Regions from separate parts of the Stenotrophomonas sp. 112478_Sma genome, predicted to be linked through region 1. Evidence: riboswitches for the same ligand, from Rfam matches in the RefSeq annotation. Region 1 holds a riboswitch; the other holds the start of a gene.
The links. A riboswitch is a leader RNA that binds a small molecule or an ion and turns the genes downstream of it on or off. The one in region 1 is predicted to bind cobalamin.
Positions count from the first base shown of each region.

Region 2: it holds a riboswitch for cobalamin, as region 1 does, so the genes downstream of both, btuB (TonB-dependent vitamin B12 receptor) here and metE (5-methyltetrahydropteroyltriglutamate--homocysteine S-methyltransferase) in region 1, are expected to answer to the same signal.

Region 1 covers NZ_CM151072.1:265,152-273,627, forward strand. The annotation lists gene ACZK08_RS01160 (NADH:flavin oxidoreductase/NADH oxidase) at 18-1,118, shown strand; gene ACZK08_RS01165 (LysR family transcriptional regulator) at 1,122-2,033, opposite strand; gene purU (formyltetrahydrofolate deformylase) at 2,147-2,998, shown strand; gene pncA (bifunctional nicotinamidase/pyrazinamidase) at 3,021-3,647, opposite strand; gene ACZK08_RS01180 (epoxyqueuosine reductase QueH) at 3,703-4,377, opposite strand; gene metE (5-methyltetrahydropteroyltriglutamate--homocysteine S-methyltransferase) at 4,438-6,735, opposite strand; cobalamin riboswitch at 6,955-7,184, opposite strand; gene ACZK08_RS01190 (patatin-like phospholipase family protein) at 7,326-8,476, shown strand, end outside.
Region 2 covers NZ_CM151072.1:497,458-505,933, forward strand. The annotation lists gene fabA (3-hydroxyacyl-[acyl-carrier-protein] dehydratase FabA) at 1-226, opposite strand, end outside; gene dinB (DNA polymerase IV) at 417-1,511, shown strand; gene ACZK08_RS02290 (MBL fold metallo-hydrolase) at 1,525-2,436, opposite strand; gene ACZK08_RS02295 (NAD(P)-dependent oxidoreductase) at 2,484-3,122, opposite strand; gene ACZK08_RS02300 (LysR family transcriptional regulator) at 3,232-4,161, shown strand; gene gph (phosphoglycolate phosphatase) at 4,224-4,892, shown strand; gene btuB (TonB-dependent vitamin B12 receptor) at 4,920-6,761, opposite strand; cobalamin riboswitch at 6,878-7,099, opposite strand; gene ACZK08_RS02315 (histidine phosphatase family protein) at 7,252-7,830, shown strand; gene ACZK08_RS02320 (TfoX/Sxy family protein) at 7,846-8,208, opposite strand; gene ACZK08_RS02325 (GAF domain-containing protein) at 8,205-8,476, opposite strand, start outside.

The DNA of each region.
Region 1 (8,476 bases):
CCGTCCCTGCACCCCTCGTGAGCCAGCTGTTCTCGCCGATCACCTTCGGCCGCCTGACCCTGTCCAACCGCATCGTCATCGCGCCGATGTGCCAGTATTCCGCCGAAGACGGGCGCGCCAGCGATTGGCATGCCATGCATCTGGGCAACCTGGCGCAATCCGGTGCCGGCCTGCTGATCCTGGAAGCGACGGCGGTTGAGCCGCGTGGACGCATCAGCTGGGCCGACCTCGGCCTGTGGGATGACGGTACCGAAGCTGCGCTGGCACACGTGCTGGCCAGCGTGCGGCGCTGGTCGCCGATGCCGCTGGGCATCCAGCTGGGCCATGCCGGCCGCAAGGCCTCGGTACAGCGTCCCTGGGACGGCGGTGGCCAGCTGCCGGCCGATGATGCACGTGGCTGGACCACGGTGGCGCCGTCAGCGCTGCCGTTCCATGCTGCCGATCCCGCGCCGCAGGAACTGGATGAGGCGGGCATCGCGGGAATCGTTGCTGCCTTCGCCGCCAGCGCGGTGCGCGCCGAACGCCTGGGCTTCGAACTGATCGAAGTGCATGCCGCGCACGGATATCTGCTGCACCAGTTCCTGTCACCGCTGAGCAACCGGCGCACCGATGGCTACGGGGGTTCGCTGCCCAATCGCCTGCGCCTGCTGGTAGAGGTATTCGATGCCGTGCGCGCGGCAGTGTCCGACAAGGTGGCCGTCGGCGTGCGCATCTCCGCCAGCGACTGGGTCGACGGTGGCTGGGATCTGCTGCAGAGCGAAGCGCTGTCCCAGGTGCTGGACGCGCGTGGCTGCGATTTCCTGCACGTCTCCAGCGGCGGCCTGGATGAGCGCCAGAAGATCAGCGTCGGGCCGGGCTACCAGGTGCCGTTCGCGGCCGCGATCAAGGCCAAGGTGCGCATGCCGGTCATCGCGGTGGGGATGATCACCGAACCGGAGCAGGCCGAATCGATCCTGCGTCATCGCCACGCCGATGCCATCGCCCTGGCCCGCGGCATCCTCTACGACCCGCGCTGGCCCTGGCACGCGGCAGCCGCGCTGGGCGACAGCGTGGTGCCGGCCGCGCAGTACCTGCGCTGCGAGCCGCGTGAGGCACGCGGCGTGTTCACCCCGCGCTGAAGGTCATGCCCGCCAGGCCGGCGGCAGGCCGGCCTGCAGGTGATCGAACAGCGCACGGATCCTGGCGGTGAAGTCGTGGCGGTCGCTGACGCAGAAATAGACCTCCATCGGTTCCGGGCGCCATGCGCTGTCCGCGCCGAACACCGCCTGCAACCGGCCATCGCGCAGAAAGGGATCGGCCACGAAGGCCGCCAGCCGGGTGATGCCGGCACCGGCCGCGGCCAGTTCGGCCAGCGCGTCGATGTCATCGCACACCATGCCGGGCGGCAGCGGCGCATCCGCGCGCTGGTCGCCCTTGCGCAGGCCCCAGCGCAGAGGCCGCCCATCGGTGGGGAAACGATGCAGCACACCCCGATGGCCGCGCAGATCGGACGGCTCCTGTGGCCAGCCATGCGCCTGCAGGTAGGCAGGCGAGGCGCAGAAGACGAAGGGAATGCGTGCCAGCGGCCGCGCCACGACGCCGTCCTCCAGCTGCGCATCGATGCGGATGCTGGCATCGACCGCCTCCGGACCATGCTGCACGGCCCGGTCGGACAGCCGCAGTTCCAGCTGCAGCTGCGGATAGCGTTGCTGCAGTGAAGGCAGCAGGGGCGCCAGCACGTGGCGGCCGAACGCGCGGCTGCTGGCGATGCGCAATGGCCCGGCCGGCTCGATGTCACCGCTGGTGACCAGGGCCTGCGCCCGCGCCAGATCGGTTTCGATGTGGCGCACCTGCGCCAGGTACAGCGCACCGGCCTCGCTCAGCGCCAGCTGGCGCGTGCTGCGGTTCAGCAGGCGCACGCCCAGGTGTGCCTCCAGGCGATGGATGTTCTGGCCGACGGCGGTGGCGCTGATGCCAAGGCTGCGGGCCGCAGCGGCAATGCTGCCGGTGTCTGCGGTGCGGGTGAAGCTGCGGATCAGCTGCAACAGGTTCATGACCCGCCAGCGTGCCACGAAAGACGGCCACGATCACTTGGAACTGTCCGAAGCGGTTCGTTGCATCGGTGACAATGGATCACGCGGGCGGGGTGCTGCCCTACACTTGCAGGATGCGACCCGATTCCATCCTCACCCTGTCCTGCCCCGACCGTACCGGCATCGTCTACCGCGTGTCGGGCCTGTTGTTCGATCATGGCTGCAACATCCTCGACGCCCAGCAGTTCGGCGACGAGGAAAGCGGCCGCTTCTTCCTGCGCGTGCATTTCGACCGCGGCGCCAGCCTGCCCCTGGACACGGTACATGCGTCCATGGCGGCACTGGCCCGCGAGTTCGGCATGGACTGGCAGCTGCAGGACGGTCGGCGTCGTGCGCGCCTGCTGGTGCTGGTCAGCAAGCAGGGCCACTGCCTGAATGACCTGCTGTTCCGCGCGCACAGCGGGCAGCTGAAAGTGGATATCGCGGCAGTGGTGTCCAACCATGCCGATTTCGCACCGCTGGCTGCGTCCTACGGCGTGCCGTTCCACCATCTGCCGGTGAACGCGGATACGCGTGCGGTGCAGGAGCAGCAGATCATCGATCTGGTCGAACACGAGCGTATCGACCTGGTGGTGCTGGCGCGCTACATGCAGATTCTTTCACCCACCCTGTGCCGCGCGCTGGCCGGCCGGGCGATCAACATCCATCACAGCTTCCTGCCCAGCTTCAAGGGCGCGCAGCCCTATCACCAGGCGCACGCGCGCGGGGTAAAGATCATCGGCGCCACCGCGCACTATGTCACCGAGGATCTGGACGAAGGTCCGATCATCGAACAGGACGTGGCCCGGGTCGATCATGCGATGACGCCGCGCGACCTGGTACGCCTGGGCAGCGATACCGAATCGCAGGTGCTGGCGCGTGCCGTGCGCCGCCATGTGGAGCACCGCATCCTGCTCAACGGGCACCGCACGGTGGTGTTCCGCTGATACCTGCCCGGCCGGACGTGCGTCAGAGGATCCCGATCCCCGCAGTGCCCAGTGCTTCGCGCACCATCCCGTCGTTGGCCTCGGTCACCGGCCGGGTCAGGTCCCAGAGGAATTTCACCCTGAAGCCGGACGTGGCTGCGTCCTGCGCGCTCCACAGCACGCAGTAGTCGCGGGCCAGGCCACAGACGTGCACCTCGTCGATGCCGCGCTCATGCAGCCAGCCGGCCAGGCCGGTGGCGGGGCGCCCGCCATCGGGGCCGTGGTTCTCGCGGAAGGCGCTGTAGGAATCCACCTGCTGGCGGGTGCCCTTGCGCAGGATCAGGTCGGCCATGTTCCAGTCCACCTGCGGATGCAGGGCGGCACCGGCGCTGCCCTGCACGCAGTGGTCCGGCCACAGGGTCTGCGGTTGCGCATGCAGCAGGATCGTTTCGAACGGACGATGGCCGGGGTGCTGGCTGGCGAACGAAGCATGGTCCGCGGGATGCCAGTCCTGGGTGGCCACTACGGTGCGGTAGCGGCGCTGCGCCAGCAGCTGCGCGATCGGCGCGACCAGCGCATCGCCACGGTCGCAGGCCAGCGCGCCACCGGGCATGAAGTCCGGCTGCAGATCGATCACCAGCAGGGCGACAGTGGCGGGCAGGGTGGGCATGGACGTTCCAGCGCGGCGGAAGAGGCGACCAGCGTGGCCGCCCCCTCGCCACACGTCAATCGCCCTGCGGCGTTTCGTTGTCCTGGCCGTAATACAGCAGCCCGATCCGGATCCGCTCGCGGCCGGTCTCCCGGCGGTGCCGGTTGGCATCGCGCAGCGAGTACACGCAGCCACAGTACTCCTGCTGGTAGAACCGCTCGCGCTTGCTGATCTCGATCATGCGGCTGGCACCACCGCCCTTGCGCCAGTTGTAATCCCAGTACTGCAGGCCCTCGTAGCGCGCCGCGGCGCGGATGCCGCAGTCATTGATCTGCGCCATGTTCTTCCAGCGCGAGATGCCCAGCGACGAGCTGATGGTGTCGTAGCCGTGCTCATGCGCGTACAGCGCCGTGCGCTCGAAGCGCATGTCGAAGCACATCGTGCAGCGGATGCCGCGCTCGGGTTCGTTCTCCATGCCGCGCGCGCGGCTGAACCAGTTGTCGGTGTCGTAGTCGCAGTCGATGAAGGGGACGCCATGCTGCTCGGCGAAGCGGATGTTCTCCTGCTTGCGGAGCTCGTATTCCTTCACCGGATGGATGTTGGGGTTGTAGAAGAAGATCGCGTAGTCGATCCCGGAGGCGGTGATCGCCTCCATCACTTCGCCGGAGCAGGGCGCACAGCACGAATGCAGCAGCAGGCGCTTGCCGTCGGCGGGCAGGGACAGGGTGGGGCGTTGGAGCTCGGTCATCATCAGGTACCGCACGGACCGCCGGCAACGGCGGCGGCCCGTGCATCGGGGTGGAGAGACAGGTCAGGCGACGCGGGCGTCGGTGTGCTCGGCACGCAGTTCCACTGCGGCGGCAACCAGTGCCTGCAGTGCAGCGCGGGTTTCTGGCCAGCCACGGGTCTTCAGCCCGCAGTCCGGGTTGACCCACAGCTGCTCCGGCTTCAGCACGGCCAGCGCCTTGCGCAGCAGGTCCACCATCTCCGCCTTGTCCGGCACGCGGGGGGAGTGGATGTCATACACGCCCGGGCCGATCTCGTTGGGATAGTTGAACTTCACGAAGGCATCCAGCAGTTCCATGCGCGAGCGCGAGGTCTCGATCGAGATCACGTCCGCGTCCATTGCCGCCACCGAGTGGATGATGTCGTTGAACTCCGAATAGCACATGTGGGTGTGGATCTGGGTGGCATCGCGCACGCCGCTGGTACTGATGCGGAACGATTCCACCGCCCAGTCCAGGTAGGCGCGCCAGTGAGCACGGCGCAACGGCAACCCCTCGCGGATGGCCGGCTCGTCCACCTGGATCACGCCGATGCCGGCTGCTTCCAGGTCCTGCACTTCGTCCCGCAGGGCCAACGCGATCTGCCGGCAGGTCACATCGCGTTCCTGGTCGTCGCGCACGAACGACCACTGCAGTACCGTCACCGGACCGGTCAGCATGCCCTTCATCGGCTTGTCGGTGAGCGATTGCGCGTAACTGGACCAGCGCACCGTCATCGGCTGCGGGCGGCTGACGTCGCCGAAGATCACCGGCGGCTTGACGCAGCGCGAGCCATAGCTCTGCACCCAGCCGTTGCCGGTAAATGCGAAGCCTTCCAGCTGCTCGCCGAAGTACTCGACCATGTCGTTGCGCTCGAACTCACCGTGGACCAGCACGTCCAGGCCCAGCGCTTCCTGCACGCGTACCGCATGCGCGGTCTGCTGTTCCAGGAAGGCCTCGTACTCGGCCAGGCCCAGCTTGCCGGACTTGTGCCGGGCGCGTGCCTCGCGCACCTCCAGCGTCTGCGGGAAGGAACCGATCGTGGTGGTGGGCAGCAGCGGCAGCTGCAGCGCCGCATGCTGCGCGATGCGGCGCTGTGGGTAGGCGGTGTGCCGCTGCGCATCGGCCACGGTCAGCGCGGCCAGGCGTGCGGCCACGGCCGGGTTGTGCACGCGTGGCGAGCGACGACGCCCCTCCAGCGCAGCGCGATTGGCAGCCAGGCCCGCTTCCGCATCCGCCCTGCCATCGAGCGCGTCGGCCAGCAGGCGCAGTTCCTGCAGCTTCTGCCGGGAGAACGCCAGCCAGCCCTTCAGTTCGTCATCAAGCTTCTTTTCCAGCGCAAGATCCACGGGCGTGTGCAGCAGGGAACAGGACGGTGCCAGCCAGAGCCGGTCGGCGCCGCGGTCCACCTGGGCAAACCGGGCCAGGATCAGTGCGTTGTCCAGATGGGTGCGCCAGATGTTGCGGCCGTTGACCAGGCCGGCCGACAGCACGCGCTCGGCCGGCAGCGCCTTCAGCACGGCGTCCAGCTGCTCCGGCGCGCGCACCAGGTCCACGTGTAGTCCGTCCACCGGCAGGCCGGTGGCCAACGCCAGGTTGTCCTCGAGCGCACCGAAATAGGTCGCGACCAGCAGTTTCGGGCGCCGTGCCGTGGCCAACCGGGCATAGGCGCGCTCATAGGCTGCCTGCGCACCGGCGTCGAGATCCTGCACCAGCAGCGGCTCATCCAGCTGCACCCAGTCGGCACCGGCGTCGGCCAGCTGGCCGAGCAGCTGCACATAGGCCGGCAGCAGGGCATCCAGCAGGTCCAGCGCGGCGCTGCCGTCGGTGGTCTTGGACAGCAGCAGGAAGCTCACCGGTCCCAGCAGCACCGGACGGGTGTGGATGCCCAGCGCCCTGGCCTCGTTGAACTCGGCCAGCGGCTTGTCACCGCGCAGGGCGAAGGCCTGGCCCGCGTGCAGTTCCGGCACCAGATAGTGATAGTTGGTGTCGAACCACTTGGTCATCTCCAGCGCGCGCAGGTCGATGCCATCGCGCTGCAGGCCACGGGCCGTGGCGAAGTAGGCGGCCAGTGGATCGTGCGCGGCCAGTTCGCGGTAGCGTTCGGGAATGGCATCGAACAGCCATGCGGTGTCGAGCACCTGGTCGTACAGGCTGAAGTCGTTGCTCGGCGGTACATCGACGCCGGCCTCGATCTGCAGCTGCCAGTGCCGGGCACGCAGCGCCGCGGCGGTGGCCTGCAGGGTGGCGGCGTCGTCCTCGCCGGCCCAGTGGCGTTCGAGCGCCCGCTTCAGTTCGCGCTTGGCGCCGATGCGGGGAAAGCCCAGGTTGGTAACAGTGGTCATTGCAGCGTGTCCTCATTGCATGTCGGCATTGAGGAACGAAGGAACCGCAGGACGACGCGTGCCGTTGCCGGCCCACGGGCGTCTTGCCAGCGACCTTCGCCCCCGCGGGCGAACCGGATGCCGTGAGAAGGACGCACGTGGCCGCGCACCCTGCAGCCGCAGGACGACGACGGCCCCGGCAACCTCCCCGCGGAGATTCCAGGTCGAGTCAGGGGACGGTCGTGTCCCCCGGCCGGGGCCGGTATTCGGGCTGTTGGACGCGGGCCGCAGCCCACCTACTACCTGCCGCTTCCCAGGCGCGAGCCCAGTGCTGTTGGCAGGATTCGTTTCCATTCACCGCTGCGGGGCAGCTCCGGAATGGGCGCGCGAAGCGCCTTCACCGGATTCCCGTTTAAATTCATCCCTTCATTCGCATGAAGAGATGAATACCTTCGGCGTGCACAAGGTAGGCCGGTTGGCAGCAATGGTCAAGGCCCGGCATCACACCACCGGGATGTGGCGCCTTTCTCAGGCAGTGAGAGGCCGGCTTGCGATACTGGCAACCGACGGACGGGAGGTGACGTGTGGCGGCGAAGTACTGCGATCTGGTCATGAAAGGTGGCATCACCAGCGGCATCGTGTACCCCAATGCGGTACTGGCGCTGGCGCGCGAGTATCGCTTCAAGAGCATCGGTGGCACCTCGGCAGGCGCCATCGCCGCCGCGGTGGCTGCTGCGGCGGCCTATGGTGATCGCCGCCAGCAGGCGGGCGAGCCGCTGCCCGGCGATGCCGGGTACGGTGGATTGTCGGCGGTGTCGGCGCAGCTGTCGCGGCGCGGGTTCATCTACGGTCTGTTCCAGCCGGCGCGCGGCGCGCGTGCAGCCTATCGGCTGCTGGTGGTGCTGACCGGCAATGCAGGCTGGCCCCGCAAGCTGCTGTGCCTGGCCATCGCCGTGTTCCAGATCGCGCCGCTGGAAGTGCTGGTGTCGCTGGCATTGCTGCTCGCGCTGGGCGCGTGGGGCGGCGGCTGGAGTGGAGTGGCGGCAACGTTGCTGCCGTCCCTGCTGTGCGCCTACGGCGCTGGCGTGGCCGGGGCCGCGCTGCGGGTCGCGCGGGTGGCACGACGCAATCTGCTGGGCCTGTGCAGCGGCCTCGGCAGCGACGCGCGCCGGCCGGCGCTGACGGAATGGCTGCACGGCTGCCTGCAGCAGCTGTCAGGCAAGCCGGCCGATGTGCCGCTCACCTTTGCCGACCTGCACGATGCGCCGCGCTATGCCGACGAGCCGGACAGCCCGCATGCCATCACCCTGCAGATGATCACCACCTGCGTATCGCACAACGAACCCCGCACGCTGCCGCTGGGCGGCGCGCAGTTCTGGTTCCTGCGCGAAGAGTTCGACCAGCTGTTCCCGGCCAGCGTGGTGCAGTGGCTGGTCAACCATGCGGGTCCGCCGCTGGGCGTGGATGGACGACTCTATTACCGCCTGCCGCAGGGGCCGCAGCTGCCGGTACTGGTGGCAACGCGGATGAGTCTGAGTTTCCCGTTGCTGATCAGCGCAGTGCCGCTGCATGAGCCCTCGCGCCGCGAGCGCCGCTGCGAGCCTGGAGCGACCGCCTCCGATCCGGAACACAACGTGGCCGACAGCATGGAGGGGCTGACCAGTGCCGGCCAGGCCTGCGGCCCGGTGATCACCGCCTTCCGGATCTGCTGGTTCTCCGATGGGGGCATCAGCAGCAACTTCCCGATCCATCTGTTCGACGC
Region 2 (8,476 bases), 230 kb from region 1:
CCGGGTCGCCGATGAAGTGGCAGCCGAAGAACCACAGGTCCGGGCGGATATCCAGTTCGGCGCGTACCATGCCCTTGCCATGCGGGCCGCCGTCCTCGCGAATGTCGGTGATGCGGTCGAACATCAGCATCGGGTCGTTGGGCAGACGGCCGGCGGCGGCGCCGAACAGTTCACCGCGAGCGCTGGCCAGCAGCTGGTCGCGGTTGAACGCGTGGAGACGAGTCATGAAACGCAATCCTGGAAGCGACGAACAGGGATACAAGTGCTCGAGAATGCCCTTGGAAGCGCTGCCGATCAAACATTTCAACCGTACGCAACCGTAGTGTTTTCAATGGAATACGCGCATCCTGTTGATGTGCAACGACCATACCTCGGCGTGTGGCCCACCCACGCCGAACCCGCCCCGTACACCTGACATGACCCGACTGCGCAAGATCATCCACGTCGACATGGACGCCTTCTACGCGTCGGTGGAGCAGCGCGACGATCCCTCACTGCGCGGCAAGCCGGTGGTGGTGGCGTGGCGCGGTGCGCGCTCGGTGGTATGCGCGGCGTCCTACGAAGCGCGCGTGTTCGGCGTGCGTTCGGCGATGCCGGCGATGCGTGCCGAGCGCCTGTGCCCGGACGCGATCTTCGTGCCGCCGGACTTCGCGCGTTACAAGGCCGTGTCGCGCCAGGTGCGCGAGATTTTCCTGCGCCATACCGACCTGGTCGAGCCGCTGTCGCTGGATGAGGCCTATCTGGACGTGACCGAGCCGAAAAGTGGCATCGAGCTGGCAACCGAGATCGCACGCACGATCCGCGCACAGATCCGCGACGAGACCCAGCTGACCGCTTCAGCGGGCATCGCGCCGAACAAGTTCCTGGCCAAGATCGCCTCGGACTGGCGCAAGCCCGACGGCCAGTTCGTGATTCCACCGCAACGGGTGGACGCATTCCTGGCGCCGCTGCCGGTCAGCCGCGTGCCCGGCGTGGGCAAGGTGATGGAAGGCAAACTGACGGCGCGCGGCATCATCACCTGCGGTGACCTGCGGCAATGGGCGCTGGCGGATCTGGAGGACGCGTTCGGCAGCTTCGGCCGCAGCCTCTACAACCGTGCACGCGGCGTCGATGAACGGCCGGTGGAGCCGGACCAGCCGGTGCAGTCGATCTCTTCCGAGGACACCTTTGCCGAGGACCTGCTGCTTGAAGACCTGGGCGAGGCCATCGTGCAGCTGGCAGAGAAGACCTGGAATGCCACGCGCCGGACGGAACGCGTGGGCCACACCGTGGTGCTGAAGCTGAAGACGGCGCAGTTCCGCATCCTTACCCGCAGCTTCACCCCGGACCGCCCGCCGGAATCGATGGAGGAGCTGCGCGATGCCGCGCTGGCGCTGCGCGCGCGCGTGGACCTGCCGGCCGACACGCGCTATCGCCTGGTGGGCGTCGGCCTGGGCGGTTTCCGCGACAAGGAACCGGTGGTGCAGGGGGAGTTGTTCGAGCAGGCGTCGAACGATCCGCAGCGCCCCTGACCGCGGTCCTGCCTCACGGCCACTGCATTTCACCCTTGGCCACCTTCGCGCTCAGCTGCAGCGATTCCACGCCCTCCAGCCGCGGGTAACGCGCCTGCATCGCCTTCACCAGCGCCTGGCTGTCCTTCGCTTTGGCCGCTTCCGCATCGAACGCACGGATGTACCCGGCGGTGAAGCGCAGCGCACTGGCATCCAGCGCCGCCCCTTGCGCGTAATGGCCCGGTACCACCACCTGCGGCTTCAGTGCCTGCAGTCGCTGCAGGGTCTGCAGCCAGTCGGCATGCGACTTCGGGGTCTGCGTGTCGGCCATCCACACATGCTCGCCGGCGACCACGGGGATGCCACCGACGATCGCGCGCAGTGAAGGCACCCACAGCACGCTGCGGTCCGGCGTAGGGCCATCGAGTCCGATCAAGGGCAGGCGCTGCCCTTCCAGCAGCAGCGCGTCGCCCTCCAGCACCTGCGGCACAACGATGCGCGCCGGTGCGTCGGCCCCCATCTTCGGGCCCCAGTAGGCACGCTTGCCGGCGTGGGTCTGCTGGATGTGGGCCACGGTCTGCGCCGTGGCGACGATGCGTGCGTGCGGGAAGGCGTCCTGCAGCGTGGCCAGGCCGAAGTAGTAATCCGGATCGCCATGACTGATGTAGATCGTGGTCAGTTGCTTGCCGCTGGCACGGACCAGCTCGACCAGCCTGCGCGCGTCGCTGGCCGCGAACTGCGCGTCGACCAGGATCGCATCGTGGCGGCCTTCGATCAGCACCGATGACACGGAGAACATCGCCTGCGGGCCAGGATGGAAGTACTGCAGGTGCAGCTGTGATTTCGCCGCCGTGGCCGGCGCCGGGGCAGCCGGTGCGGCCAGCAGCGGGGCGCTGGCGAAGCTGGTGACCAGTGCAAGCGGAAGCAGCAGGGCAACGGAACGCATGCGGAACTCCTTGTGCAGCGCCGGGCCATGCCCGGCATGTAGGTCGATCAGTACGCCGCAGTGATGATCTGCTTCGGGTAGGCATGCGCCTCGAGTTCCGCCACGAAGGCAGCGCCATAGTCGGCGTAGCTGATGCGGCTGTGGCCGCTGGCGTCGGCGAGGAAGGCCTTGGCCTGCACGCGGTACTGGCCACGCTCTTCGCCCGGTCCGATTTCCGCGGCCGGCGAGAAGAACGTCCAGTCGAGGTCGTCTACCGCCTGCAGGCGCTTGAGTGCTTCGCGGTGGGCCAGGGCATAAGGCTTGTACGCCTCCGGGAAATCCGGCGTATCGACCAGCTGCACACCCGGTGCCACTTCCAGGCTGCCGGCACCGCCGACCACGACCAGGCGCGGCACCCCGGCCTTGCGTGCCGCGGCTGCCAGCTGTCCGGCCACTTCGCCGACGCGGCTGATGTCATCGCCCGGACGTGGCCCGTAGGCGCTGGCCAGCACGTCGTGGCCGGCGATGGCCGCGGCCAGCGCGTCGGGATCATCCAGCGCGGCGATCACCGGATGGGCACCGGCCAGCTCCGCCGGCAGGTCCTGCGTGCTGCGCACGATCAGGGTCAATTCGTGGCCGGCGGCCAGCGCGTGGCGCGCGATCTGGCGGCCGATGTTGCCGGTGGCACCGACGAGGGCGATTTTCATGGCGAACTCCATAACAAAGGGGAGGGGAAGACGACGGGGCCACTGTAGGACGCTGCAATTGTCCGAAAAACAGCGTATAACGCGCTTGTTTGTTGCATGGATCGAGCAGATGGATCGACTGACCGCCATGACCGTGTTCATCGAGGTGGCCGAGCGCGGCAGCCTCACGGCCGCCGCTGAGGTGCTGGACATGTCGCGGGCGATGGTCACCCGTTACCTCGCCGAGGTGGAGGCCTGGCTGGGGGCGCGCCTGCTGCACCGGACCACGCGCCGGGTCAGCCTGACCGGCCCGGGGGAGGCGGCGCTGGCGCGCTTCCGGCAGATGCTGGAGATCGGCGAGGCGCTGCAGGGCGAACTGGCCAGCGACGATCCCGAACCGCATGGCACGCTGCGGGTGACCGCCAGCGTCTCGTTCGGGCAGAGCCATCTGGCGCGCGCCGTCGCCGACTTCGTCAAGCGCCATCCGGCGGCGCGCATCGAACTGCTGCTGGTCGATCGCACGGTGAATCTGGTCGAGGAGCGGGTGGATCTGGCGGTACGCATCGCCCGGCAGATCGACCCCAGCCTGATCGCGCGACGTCTGGCCACATGCCGCTCGGTGCTGTGCGCCACGCCCGGTTACCTGGAGGTGCGCGGCACGCCGACCGCCCCGGAACATCTGGCCGCACACAACTGCCTGACCCATCACTACGTGGGCAAGAGCCTGTGGCACCTGCACCGCGACGGACGTTCGCAGTCGGTGGCGGTGGGCGGCAACATCAGCGCCAACGAAGCGTCATTGCTGCTGGAAGCCGTTCGCGCCAGCGCGGGCATCGCGATGCTGCCCACCTACCAGGTGGCGCCGTTGCTGCGCAGTGGCGAGCTGGTGGAACTGCTGCCGGCGTATACCCTGGACGAGCTGGGCATTCATGCGGTGTACGCATCGCGTCGCCAGCAGTCGGCGATCATGCGGCGGTTCCTCGACTTCCTGGGCGAGTGCTTCGCCAGCCCGGCCTTCCAGGACCTGGACTGGCGACCGGCGCGTGTGGAACCTGCATGACATCCCGGTGCGATGCGCACACGGCATACAATGAGCAGCCCCACGTCGTACAGGTGCGTTGCGTGTCGTATCCCTATCCGCTGGTCGTGTTCGACCTCGATGGCACGCTGGTCGACAGCGCCGCCGATATCGCCGAAGCCCTGAACCGCACGCTGGAGGACATCGGCCTGGCCCGTGTGCCGGAAGCCACCGTGCTGGGCTGGATTGGCGACGGTGTCCGCCGGCTGGTCGAGCAGGCCGTGCACGCCGCAGGGCGGCAGGTCGATCTGGCCGAGGTCATGCCGGTGTTCATGGTGCATTACCGTGAGTGCCTGCTGCGCAGCCCACGCCTGTTCGACGGTGTGGCCGAAGCACTGGCGCAGCTGCGGGAACGCGCTGTGCCGCTGGCCATCTGCACCAACAAGCCTGCAGCGCTGGTGCCGCCGCTGCTGCAGCATCTGGGCATCGGCGATGCGTTCGCGCTGGTGCTGGGCGGCGATTCGCTGCCGCAGCGCAAGCCCAGCGGCGAACCACTGCGGCACATCGCGGCACACTTCGGCGTGCCGGTGGATGCATGCCTGATGGTGGGTGATTCGTTGACCGACTACCGCGCGGCGGAAGACGCGGGAATGCCGATCGTGCTGGTGCGCTACGGTTATCCGCGTGGCCTGGACCTGGCCACCGCAGCTGCGGTGGCGGTGATCGACGATCTGCGCGAACTGCCGGGCCTGGCCGCGCGCATCCCGGTATAGCGCCGGGCCTGCGCCCGGCGCGCCTGCTCATTTCGGCTGGTAGCGCACGCTCAGCTGATACTCGCGGCCCGGCTGGTTGAACCACGCCACGGTCTCGTACCTGCGGTCGAACACATTGGTTGCCCGGGCCAGCAGCGACCACGATGGCGTGAGCGCGTACTCGGCGCGCAGATCCAACGTGCCATAGCCGCCGACCTTCACCGTGTTGGCGGCATCGTCATAGCGCTTGCCCGCACCCTGTACGGTCAGGCCGGCACGGAATGCGCCGAAGCGGCGATCCACATCCAGCCGTGCCGTCTGCTGTGCACGGCGCGGCAGCCAGTTGTCGAACTGGCTGCTGCCGTTCGTGCGGTTGCGCGGGTCGGTGTAGCTCAGCTGTGCAGCGATGTCGAAGCCGGCCAGCACGACGCTGCCGGTCAGTTCGGCACCACGGATGCGCGCCTTCTCCACCTGCTGCATCCTGAAGGTGGCTGCATCGTAGGTGATCAGGTCATCGATGCGGGTCTCGTACACATCCAGGCCCCAGCGCCAGCCCTGGCCCTGCTGCGAAATGCCCAGGTTGGCGCTCTTCGACTTCTCAGGATCCAGTGTCGGCACGCCGCTCCACGGGTCATACAGGTCGCTGAAGGTGGGTGCCTTGAAGGCCGTGCCGTAGCTGGCGTTGATGCGCAGGCCGTGATCCAGCTCCATCGCCCAGCCGATGCTGCCGGTGGCATGGTTGCCGAACTGCTGGTTGTCGTCGTTGCGCGCGCTGGCCTGCAGCTGGTGCCGGCCGAAGCGCCCCTGGTACTGCATGAACACACCGGTGTTGCGACGGCTGTCGACACGATAGCCGGCACTGCTGCCGTCCAGGTTGTCCTCACTCCAGTCCACACCGGCACTCAGCAGCTGGCCTTCGGCCACGCCGAAGTCGCCCTGCAGCGACGCGCTGTCACGATGCGTCTGCGCGCTGCCATGCACGCCGTCCGCGCCGACGTTGTCCGATTCGTTGTCACTGCGACCGACGTTGGCGGTCAGCACCAGCCGTTCGGCCGGCGTGTAGCGGACCTTGCCGGACAGTACCTGCTGGCGCGTCTCGGAGTAGTTGTAGTAGCCGTCGTAGTGGTTCTGGCCGTCGGCGCGCAGCGCGCTGCCCTCCACCGTCCACTGCTCGTTGAAGTTGTAGCCGCCGCGCAGGCTCTTGGAGAGGTTGCGGTAGCCGTCGCGGTCGGGCTCGTTGGCGAAGCAGCCGGTGAACAGCGTGGCCGAGCCCCGGCAGGCATCGATGCCATCGGAATGCTGGTAGGCGATGTCGGCGCCGAACCAGCCGCGTTCGCTGCTGCCACCGATGCCGCCGCTGGCCTCACGCAGGCCATTGCTGCCACCGCCCAGCTGCAGATGTGGCGCGAAGTCGCCCTGGTTGCGGCGGGTGAAGATCTGGATCACACCGCCGATGGCGTCGGCGCCATACAGGCTGGACTGCGGGCCGCGCACGATCTCCACGCGTTCGATCTGCGCCAGCGGCAGGTCCTGGATCATCGCCAGGCCGAGATCGGCGCTGTTGATGCGCACGCCGTCGACCAGCACCACCGTGTGGCCGGAGTTGGTGCCGCGCAGGAACAGCGAGCTCTGCTTGCCCAGGCCGCCGGCGTTGGTGAGGTTGATGCCGGCGCGGCCACGCAGCAGGTCCTGCAGCGAAGTGGCCTGGCTGGACTCGATCTGCGTCCGGTCGATCACCTGCGCAGGCGCGATGCTGTCCTGCAGGGCGATGGGGGTGCGGGTGGCCGTGACCAGGATGGGATCGAGCGCGCGGGCGCCATCATCGGCCTGGGCCAACGCGGGCAGGGCGGCCAATACGGCCAGGGAAAGCAATCGGGACTGCAGCTTCATCGGGGGACTCCAGGTGCCACGCACGCCCGCGTGGCGAAGGGGAGGAGCCGCGGAGGCAGGCAAGCGCCGATGCCGCAGGCATTGCTGCGGACATCCAGCGCCATGCCCACCGCATCGCGACCTGAGGCTTCCGGGCCGGTCTCCGGGCTTGCCGCCAGGCGGCGCGAGGCCACCGTCCAGGCGCCTTCCCATGCTGTTGGCACAGTGGCGGTATTGCCTGGAACTGACGTGCTTACCGTTGCGGGGGCAGCGCCGGCATGGCGTGGGTTCACGCGTCACCGGCTTCCCGTTTCAACCTGCCGGCCATGCCGCAGGTCACCTGGAAGTGCGCGCAGTCTACGGCATCGGCATGCCCGGTGCGGCGTATATGCGGCAATGTCTGTGGAGCTGATGATCCCCAGCCACTAGAATTGCTGCTTGATCCCGTGGTGCCGTTGCCGATGTCCGCCCGTTTTCCGCTGTCCCCGCGTTGCCTGCACAGGACGCATGCATGATCCTCGACCTGGTCCGCCACGCCGGCAACGGTCGCGACGAGTACCTCGATGGCCGCAGCGATCCACCGCAGCTGGCCCGCCTGCCACAGGAACTGGTGGAGGCCTACGCCACGCAGCCCTGGGAGCGGGTGATCAGCTCGCCCCGCCTGCGGTCACTGCACACAGCGATGGCGCTGGCCACCCCGCGCGGGCTGGACGTGGATGCGGACGAGGAGTGGGAAGAACTCGACTTCGGCGACTGGGACGGGCAGGCACTGTTCGACCTGCCGGAGCAGGCGCTGGCGGCATTCCATGCTGATCCGCATGCGTATCCGCCGCCCAACGGCGAAAGCTGGGGGCACTTCGAGCGGCGCATCGCGCGTGCGCTCGACCGCCTGCTCGACGATGACGACCCGCTGCCGACCGTCGTGGTCAGCCACGGTGGCCCGCTGCGCATGGTGCTGTCACAGGTCTGCGGCCTGCCGATGTCGCTGTGCTGGGCGCTGCGCATCGACCACGGTACGCGCCTGCGGGTCAGGCTGGAGCGTGGCGAGGCTGGCCTGATGGGCGAGCTGCTGGAGTTGCAGCAGCCCTGATCCGGCCGGCGCCGATCAGTCCTCGTCGGCGCTTCCGGTCACGTCTTCTTCTGCGTCGTCGTCTGCGTCGAAACGCTGCTCGTGCACCGGCCCCGAGGCCGGGCCGGCCGCCTTCAGCGGGTGCGCGGCGATGCGCGCTTCGTAGTCCTGCACCAGCGCCTCGCGCTGCGGCTCGCCCAGTTCCTGCCAATGGCAGTCCAGCAGGGCCCCTTCCAGCGAGTAGAGCAGGTTCAGGCTGGGCTTGAAGCCGGCGCGCTTGACCTTGACGAAGGCACCCACCGCGCCGACGGCGGCCAGATCGTCACGGCTGCGCAGACCGACCTGGCGCAGCCACGCCGCACTTTTCGGACCGATGTTGCGCAGCTTCGGCGCACTCATCCCAACGCCTCGACGAAGACGCGCGCGATGGCTTCCAGTCCGGCCTGGTCATCGGCATCGAAGCGACCGGTCTTCGGGCTGTCGATGTCGAAGACTCCGATCAGTTCATCGCCGCGCAGCAGCGGAACGACCAGTTCCGAGCGGGAGGCCGAGTCGCAGGCGATGTGGCCCGGAAAGGCATCGACATCGTCGACGCGCTGGGTCACGCGCTGGCGGGCCGCGGCACCACACACGCCCTTGTCCAGCGGAATGCGCACGCAGGCCGGCA